One region of the Pantoea sp. LS15 genome, then DNA from elsewhere that is predicted to be linked to it. Evidence: predicted binding sites of a transcription regulator. Region 1 holds the regulator's gene; the other holds the start of a gene.

Region 1 (4,599 bases):
ACGGCAGGATGTTCGCTGGAGCCGCACAGTGGACAGGGTTTGCCTGCCTCAAGCTGAGAACGATAGCTTTCCAGATCTTTAATCGTCGCTTCACGTTCACACAGGGCTTTCAGGTCCAGATAGTGCTGGTTTTTCTCTTTGTATTGCTGGCGACGTAGCGTCAATGTTTCATTGAGTTTTACCTGCTCAGCCAGGGCTTTCTGCACGCTTTCACCGTTCTGGTGCAGGCGTTTTTGTAGCGGCTGATAGCGGGCATGGAGCGAGGTCAGACGTTGACGCATCGTTCGTGATTGCGCCTGTTGTTCCATCGCTACTGCAACCTCATCCGCCGTCAGCGTCAGGGTTGTTTCCGGCAGGGCGGCCCGTTTATGGCGTAATTCAGTGAGGCGGACGGTCAGGGCAGTAAGCTGATTTTTATCACGGCTAAGCTGAGCGAAGTGCGCTCGCCAGCCTGCTATTTCCTGTCCCCACAAGCGGAATCGATCATGTTCTGTCTGCCACTGCGCCAGTACCGTTAATTCGGTCTGAAGCTGCTCATGGGTACGAATGGCGGTATTACGGATACGCGAGCGCAGCGCGGTTTTGTCTTGTAAGCGAGTATTTACTTCGATAATTCGCTGCTGGGTTTGAGCCAGACGCGAGGCTTGTTCTTGCTGGTGCTCCCAAAGCGGTCGAAGCTGAGCGGCGGGTTGAGCAAGCTGGAGCTTTGCCAGGTCAGGCGCGGCATCGGTCAGCGCCTGTTGTGCCTGCTGTTGTAACAAGGTTACGCGCTGTTGCTCGCGAAGAAGCTCATCACGGCGCGTAAGCCACTGATAATCCTTCTGCTGTCTCTGTTGTTGTGCCAGCAGTGTTTTTTCTTCGTCAGTAAGTGCCTGCAAACTTTGCTGTAACTGCTGCTGTTGCTCTTCGCTCAACAGCACCACACCCGCTGCCTGTGCCTCGCGCATTTCAAGTACGTTTCGGGCGGCTTTGTGTTTCTCAAATATCCTGGCGGAAATCTGGCCATAGATCTCGGTTCCGGTCAGTTCTTCCAGCAGCTCTGCGCGATCGCTCGGTTTGGCATTGAGGAAAGCGGCAAACTGCCCCTGAGAGAGGAGCATTGAACGGGTAAAGCGGCCATAGTCCAGCCCGGTGAGCGCGGCGGTTTGCTCCAGTTTATCTGTCACTTTGTCGGCGAGAATCTTGCCATCTTCACAGCGAGCCAGTTCCACACGCGGTGCCTGCAGGTTCCCGTCCGGCTGATTACGCGCCCGGTTCTGGCTCCAGAAGGCGCGGTAGGCGGTACCTTTTACTTCAAACTCAACCTCGGCCAGACACTCGGCGGTATCACGCGTCATCAGGTCGTTTTGCGCCTGAGACACTTTTTGCAGACGCGGCGTTTCGTGATAGAGCGCCAGACAAATGGCGTCGAGCAGGGTGGTCTTGCCTGCACCGGTCGCACCGGTAATGGCAAACAGCCCGTTGCTGGCAAAGGGCTCAGCGGTAAAGTCAATTTTCCACTCGCCCTTGAGTGAGTTGAGGTTTTTCAGACGCAGGCTCAGGATTTTCATGCGTTTTCTTCCTCGTTATTCAGTGCGTGCAGCGTATCGGCGAACAGCTCGTTCAGCCGGGCGCGTTTTGCATCATCCATCTCTTCCTGGGCCAGTCGGCGTTCAAAAACCTCTTCGACCTTAAGTTCGCTCAGCGTTTCGCGCTGAGCACTCAGCAGGATTTTTTCGCGCTGCTCGCGACTACGGCGTACCAGTAAAACCTCGACAGGAAGATCTTCCGTCAGCGCCTGAATTTTTCGCTGCATATCATGCAGATAGTCGTCTGTCGTGATTTCGATATCCAGCCAGACGGGGGGATTAAGCGCAGTGCCACGCCACTGTTCAAGCTGGGTGGTGATGGCATCAAGGTCACCCTTCAGCACCGCCAGCGGCTGGGTGACAGGGACCTCCAGCGTTTCGACGGCGCTGAGTTTACCTTCGTTAAAACTCACCAGATGCACAGATTTGGCTTTACCTGTCTCATCAAAACTTAGCGAAATGGGCGAGCCGCAATAGCGAATGTGTTCGCAGCCACCGATGATCTGCGCGCGGTGAATATGCCCAAGCGCAATGTAGTCGGCAGGCGGGAAATTTTGCGCCGGGAACGCATCCAGCGTGCCAATATAGATGTCACGTACGGCGTCACTTTTACTGGCCCCGACGGTGGTGAGATGTCCGGTCGCAATCACCGGAATGAGCTGTTCGCCGCGCAAGGTACAGGCATCGGTATATTGTTGGTGATAATAATCAGTGATGCTCTGCAACAGATGCTGCTGTTTTTCCCCGCCGGACATCCCCGCCTGGCTCTGCACGATATCGCGTGGGCGCAGGAAGGGAACCGGGCACAGCACCGCCCCCGGTGTACCATCGCGTTTTTTCAGGATCTGCGGAGCATGCCCGGCACTGGCCACCACGGTAGTGTTCAGGAAGGCCAGGATGTCGCGGGACTCATTCAGCGTGGCGACGGAGTCGTGATTACCGGCGACAATAACCAGATGACAGCCGGTTTGCTGCAGATTTACCACGAAGCGGTTGTACAGCTCACGCGCATAGCTTGGCGGCGAACCGGTATCGAAAATGTCACCCGCAACAATAATCGCATCCACTTCGTGCGATCGGGCCGTATCCAGCAGCCAGTTCAGGAACGCTTCATGCTCCGCTGCCCTGCTTTTGCTGTAAAAGTTTTGACCCAGATGCCAGTCCGAAGTGTGAAGTATGCGCATAGGAGATCCGTGGCGAAAAAAGATGTTGGCGATTATAAACATTCAGGGGGCGGAAAATAACCGCTGTAATAAAACAACAGTTTGCCATTTATGGTGGTAAGGTTTTTCATAAATCTGTCATAAATCTGACGCATAATGACGCCGCATTACAAACTTGTAACTTAAATAAGATAAGACAGGGCAAAGTATGGCGAGACGTATTCTGGTCGTAGAAGATGAAGCTCCAATTCGTGAAATGGTGTGCTTCGTGCTCGAACAAAATGGCTTCCAGCCGGTTGAAGCGGAAGATTATGACAGCGCGGTGAACCAGTTGAATGAGCCCTGGCCCGATCTGATTCTGCTCGACTGGATGTTGCCTGGCGGCTCTGGACTGCAGTTTATCAAACACATTAAACGTGAAGCGATGACCCGCGATATCCCTGTTGTCATGCTGACGGCGCGTGGCGAAGAAGAAGATCGCGTACGTGGGCTTGAAACGGGTGCCGATGATTACATTACTAAGCCGTTCTCCCCGAAAGAGCTGGTTGCTCGTATCAAAGCCGTAATGCGCCGCATTTCACCGATGGCAGTGGAAGAGGTGATTGAGATGCAAGGTCTGAGCCTTGACCCGACCTCACACCGTGTCATGACGGGCGAAAATCCGCTCGACATGGGACCTACCGAATTTAAACTCCTGCACTTCTTTATGACTCACCCGGAACGCGTTTACAGCCGCGAACAGTTGCTGAATAACGTCTGGGGAACTAACGTATATGTCGAAGACCGGACGGTTGACGTCCATATCCGCCGCCTGCGAAAAGCGCTGGAACTGAGCGGCCACGATCGCATGGTGCAGACGGTCCGCGGCACGGGTTATCGTTTTTCTACCCGTTTCTGAACAATGACAGGAGTGTGACGCGTGCTGGAACGTCTGTCATGGAAAAGGCTCGTCTTTGAACTGATCTTATGTTGTATTCCGGCCTTCATTCTGGGGGCCTTTCTTGGATACCTGCCGTGGTTTCTGCTGGCTTCGGTCACCGGGCTGCTGATCTGGCATTTCTGGAACCTGTTACGCCTCTCCTGGTGGCTATGGGTTGACCGAAGTATGACACCGCCGCCGGGAAGCGGCAGTTGGGAACCGCTGCTTTACGGTCTGCACCAGATGCAGATGCGCAATAAAAAGCGCCGCCGCGAACTGGGAAGCCTGATCAAGCGTTTTCGCAGCGGGGCGGAGTCGCTCCCGGATGCGGTCATTCTGACGACCGAAGAAGGGACTATCTTCTGGTGTAATGGTCTTGCGCAACAGTTGCTGGGGTTGCGCTGGCCGGATGATAATGGCCAGAATATCCTCAACCTTCTGCGTTATCCTGAGTTTGCTCAGTATCTGAAAAAGCGTGATTTTACTGGTCCGCATAATCTGAAACTCAATAATGGTCGTCATCTGGAAATCCGCGTGATGCCCTACAGCGATCAGCAGTGGCTGATGGTGGCGCGCGATGTCACCCAGATGCACCAGCTGGAAGGCGCGCGACGCAACTTCTTCGCGAACGTGAGCCACGAATTACGTACCCCGTTGACCGTACTTCAGGGTTACCTGGAGATGATGCAGGAGCAAACGCTTGAAGGTGCGCCACGTGAAAAAGCGCTGCACACCATGCGCGAGCAAACGCACCGTATGGAAGGTCTGGTAAAACAGCTGTTGACGCTATCGAAGATTGAAGCGGCGCCAACGCTTGCGCTGAATGACACCATTGATGTCCCCATGATGCTGCGGGTGGTGGAGCGTGAAGCACAAACGTTAAGCCATAAGAAGCACCACCTAAGCTTTGAGGTCGACAATACGCTGAAGGTACTGGGCAGTGAAGATG
Region 2 (4,599 bases), on a different contig from region 1:
ATTGACGGTCAGATTTTCCACCGCATACTGTACTTCTCCCGCGGTTACGGCTTCGCACTCGCAGACCAGGCTGCGACTAAGGCGGCCTTCACCCAGCCAGACCGGCGTCCTGTCACCATGACGATAGATAGCCGAACCGCGCAGGGGAGCGGGCAGGGAGATAATTTTTTGCAATGTCTTCTCGGTAGACTGGCGTGAGCCGGGCAGGGGTTGTTCTGCCGTTTTGCACGGCTCGGTATTGCCCAGTTTGCGGCAGACGGCATCGGTTGCCCATTCGGCCATCAGACGATAGGTCATCAGTTTGCCACCTGTGATGGTAATAAACCCTTCCATGCCGTCGCGTTCAGCGTGATCGAGCAGCACAATGCCCCTGCTGACGTTGCGCCCGCTTGGGTCGTTATCACTGGCAACCAACGGACGCACACCCGCGTAGGCGCGCAGGATACGGGTCTGCGCCATCACCGGAGCCAGTTTTTCCCCTTCGCGCAGCAGAATATCCACCTCTTCGGCGGTTACACGGTTGTAATCAATCTCGCTGTAGTCCACGTGGGTTGAGGTGGTACCGATTAACGAAATGGTATCGCCCGGAACCAGAATATCGGCATCAGACGGTTTGCGGCAGCGGTTGATCACATGGTTATTGATGCGATGGTCGAGGATCAGCAGCGAGCCTTTTGCCGGAAACATGCGAACAGACAAGTCGGCATACTCCGCAATCCGCTGCCCCCAGATCCCCGCCGCGTTGACGACCACGGAAGCATACAGTTCGCTGTGTTCGTTATATTGCGTATTAAAAAGCCGCACGCCACAGACGCGGTTCCCTTCCCGGATAAGCCCGGTCACTTCATGCCCGGTCAGGATGCGTGCGCTATGTTCGCGGGCATCAAGCATGTTGGCGGCCGTGAGGCGGAAGGGATCAACCGTGCCATCTGGCACTTTTACCGCCCCTGTCAGGATCGGGTTGACGGAGGGCTCAATGCGCCGCGCCAGGTCCGGGTCAATGGCCTCGGCCTGAATCCCCGCCGCGCGACAGGCGGTAATAAAGGTAGCCTGAAAGGCGAGATCGTCTTCGGGAAGCGTGATAAACAAGCCGTCTGTTGGTTCAATGCAGTGCCGAGCAATCCGCCGCAGGATCTGGTTTTCGGCAATACATTCACGAGCCGATTCGCCATCGGTAACGGCGTAGCGGGCACCGCTGTGAAGCAGGCCATGATTGCGCCCGGTGGCACCTGTCGCAATATCATGGCGCTCCAGAAGCGTGACGCTCAACCCTCTGAGTGCGCAATCACGTGCGATGCCGGCACCGGTCGCACCACCGCCAATGATAATCACATCGCTGTAGCGTGGATCGTGAATTGTCATTGTCATCCCTCTGTGTTCGTTTTTTTACCATTTAGCCACATGAAAACTATGGTTTGTTTGATTTCGAACACAAACGAGCGAAATTCGAAAGTGAAACGTGATTTCATGCGCTTTTTTGCGCATTCTGTCATATTTCTGTAACAATCTGTGCGTTGATTCACAGTAACAATCACCGTGATTTCTTAACATCGCCGCCTCTCTGGAGTATGGGGCAGTAAAACCCCTGTAAATTCAATACCTGGCCACGGAGGCTGTCATGCTCAGTATCTTCAAACCCGCGCCGCATCGTGCGCGTCTGCCTGAGGCAGAAATTGATCCGCTATACCGTCGTCTGCGTTGGCAAATTTTCCTGGGGATCTTCTTCGGGTACGCGGCGTACTACCTGGTGCGTAAAAACTTCGCTCTCGCCATGCCTTATCTGGTGGAGCAGGGTTTTTCGCGTGGTGATTTGGGGTTCGCGCTGTCGGGAATTTCCATTGCCTACGGTTTTTCCAAATTCATCATGGGTTCCGTGTCAGATCGCTCGAATCCGCGTGTGTTTCTGCCAGCCGGTCTGATCCTGGCGGCAGCGGTGATGTTGTTTATGGGCTTTGTGCCGTGGGCAACCTCCAGTATTGCCATCATGTTCGTGCTGCTGTTCCTCTGTGGCTGGTTCCAGGGGATGGGATGGCCGCCATGCGGACGCACCATGGTGCACTGGTGGTCGCAGAAGGAACGTGGCGGCATCGTGTCAGTGTGGAACTGTGCGCATAACGTGGGGGGCGGTATTCCACCGCTGCTGTTCCTGTTGGGGATGGCCTGGTTCAACGACTGGCACGCGGCGCTCTATATGCCTGCCTTTGGCGCTATTCTGGTGGCGATTATTGCCTTCGCCCTGATGCGCGATACACCGCAATCCTGTGGTCTGCCGCCGATCGAAGAGTACAAAAACGACTACCCGGATGATTACAGCGAGAAGCACGAAGAAGAGCTGACTGCGAAACAGATTTTCATGAAGTACGTGCTGCCAAACAAACTGCTGTGGTACATCGCGGTGGCGAACGTGTTCGTTTACCTGTTGCGCTACGGCATTCTGGACTGGTCTCCGACCTACCTGAAAGAGGTGAAGCACTTCGCGCTGGATAAATCCTCCTGGGCTTACTTCCTGTACGAATATGCGGGGATCCCGGGCACGCTGATTTGCGGCTGGATGTCGGACAAGGTGTTTAAAGGCAACCGTGGCGCAACGGGCGTCTTCTTTATGACCCTGGTGACCATCGCCACCGTAGTGTACTGGCTTAACCCGCCGGGCAACCCGGGTGTGGACATGGCTTGTATGATTGTCATCGGCTTCCTGATTTACGGCCCGGTAATGCTGATTGGTCTGCACGCCCTGGAACTGGCGCCGAAAAAAGCGGCGGGCACGGCGGCGGGCTTTACCGGTCTGTTTGGCTACCTCGGCGGTTCGGTCGCGGCAAGCGCCATTGTGGGCTATACCGTTGACTTCTTCGGCTGGGACGGCGGTTTTATGGTGATGATTGGCGGTAGCGTGCTGGCGGTTCTGCTGCTGATTGTTGTGATGATCGGCGAAAAACGTCACCACGCTGAAGTGCTGGCGCGTCGTCAATAAGGAGCATTGCGATGAAATTAACTCAGTTAGCCACCGGTCTGCTGCTAGCCGGTTTGATGACAGGCTCCGCGCTGGCGGCAGATAAAATCGTTATTGCCCACCGCGGCGCAAGCGGCTATCTGCCGGAGCATACGCTCCCGGCAAAAGCGATGGCCTATGCGCAGGGCGCGGATTACCTGGAGCAGGATCTGGTGATGACGAAGGACGACCAGTTGGTCGTTCTGCATGACCACTATCTTGACCGCGTGACGGACGTGGCGGAGCGTTTCCCGGACCGTGCCCGCAAAGATGGCCGTTTCTACGCCATTGATTTCTCGCTGGCGGAAATTCGCTCGCTGAAATTTACCGAAGGCTTTGAGATCGAAAACGGCAAGAAGGTGCAGGTCTATCCGGGACGCTTCCCGATGGGCAAATCTGACTTCCGGATCCATACCTTCCAGGAAGAGATTGAGTTTGTTCAGGGGCTGAACCACTCAACCGGTAAAAACATCGGCATCTACCCGGAAATCAAAGCGCCGTGGTTCCACCACCAGGAAGGGAAAGACATTGCGGCCAAAACGCTGGACGTACTGAAGCAGTACGGATACACCAGCAAAAAGGACAAGGTGTATCTGCAGTGTTTTGACGCCGCTGAGTTGAAGCGCATCAAAACCGAACTGGAGCCGAAGAGGGGGATGGATCTCAATCTGGTACAGCTGATTGCCTATACCGACTGGAACGAAACCCAGGAGAAGCAACCGGACGGGAAGTGGGTGAACTACAATTACGACTGGATGTTTAAGCCGGGTGCGATGAAGCAGATAGCGCAGTACGCCGATGGCATCGGGCCGGATTATCACATGCTGGTGGCGGAAGGCTCAACGCCGGGGCACGTGAAGTTGACGGCGATGGTGAAAGAGGCGCATGCCAGCAAGATGCAGGTCCATCCGTACACGGTGCGTGCAGACCAGTTGCCACCGTATGCCACGGACGTGAATCAGCTTTACGACGTGCTGTATAACCAGGCGGGTGTGGACGGACTGTTTACGGATTTCCCGGATAAAGCGGTGACGTTCTTAAAATAGAAAAAGGGCCGTAAGGCCCTTTTTTTACATCTCGATCTCGATATCGCCTTTTGCCCGGCAGCAGCAGGGCAAAATTTCCCCTTCACTGATAAAGGCCAGCGGCTCGGTCAGCCAGTCCACCTGGCCGGTCACCAGACGGCAGCGACAGGAGCCGCAATAACCTTCACGACACTGATACTCAACCTCCACCTGGTTCGCCTCAAGCGCCACCAGCAGAGAAGGGTGCTCTTCCTGACACAGCACTTCGGTGCCAGAAAGACGTAGCGTTACGCGTGTCATCAGAGCTGGAAGTTGCTCAGGTCGTCAGTATCAACTTCGGAGTCAATCTGACCGACCAGGTAAGAACTCACTTCCACTTCCTGCGGCGCAACCTGCACGTTATCGGATACCAGCCAGGTGTTGATCCATGGGATTGGGTTGGAGCGCGTCTGGAACGGCAGATCGAGACCGACAGCCTGCATACGGATGTTGGTGATGTACTCAACATACTGGCACAGAATGTCTTTGTTCAGGCCAATCATGGAGCCGTCGCGGAACAGGTAATCTGCCCACTCTTTCTCCTGC

The links. The regulator PhoB, encoded in region 1, activates phosphate uptake and scavenging genes when phosphate is short. The targets are predictions, from matches to a motif close to CTGTCATAAAACTGNCNNAT.
Region 2: the regulator PhoB is predicted to act here: its motif matches at 1,487-1,506, upstream of glpT (glycerol-3-phosphate transporter).

Annotation. Positions count from the first base shown of each region.
Region 1 is NZ_JAAVXA010000003.1:113,367-117,965, forward strand. Features, by position in the region: gene sbcC (exonuclease subunit SbcC) at 1-1,550, opposite strand, end outside; gene sbcD (exonuclease subunit SbcD) at 1,547-2,752, opposite strand; gene phoB (phosphate response regulator transcription factor PhoB) at 2,940-3,629, shown strand; gene phoR (phosphate regulon sensor histidine kinase PhoR) at 3,651-4,599, shown strand, end outside.
Region 2 is NZ_JAAVXA010000002.1:312,941-317,539, forward strand. Features, by position in the region: gene glpA (anaerobic glycerol-3-phosphate dehydrogenase subunit A) at 1-1,362, opposite strand, end outside; gene glpT (glycerol-3-phosphate transporter) at 1,619-2,971, shown strand; gene glpQ (glycerophosphodiester phosphodiesterase) at 2,983-4,035, shown strand; gene yfaE (class I ribonucleotide reductase maintenance protein YfaE) at 4,060-4,314, opposite strand; gene nrdB (class Ia ribonucleoside-diphosphate reductase subunit beta) at 4,314-4,599, opposite strand, start outside.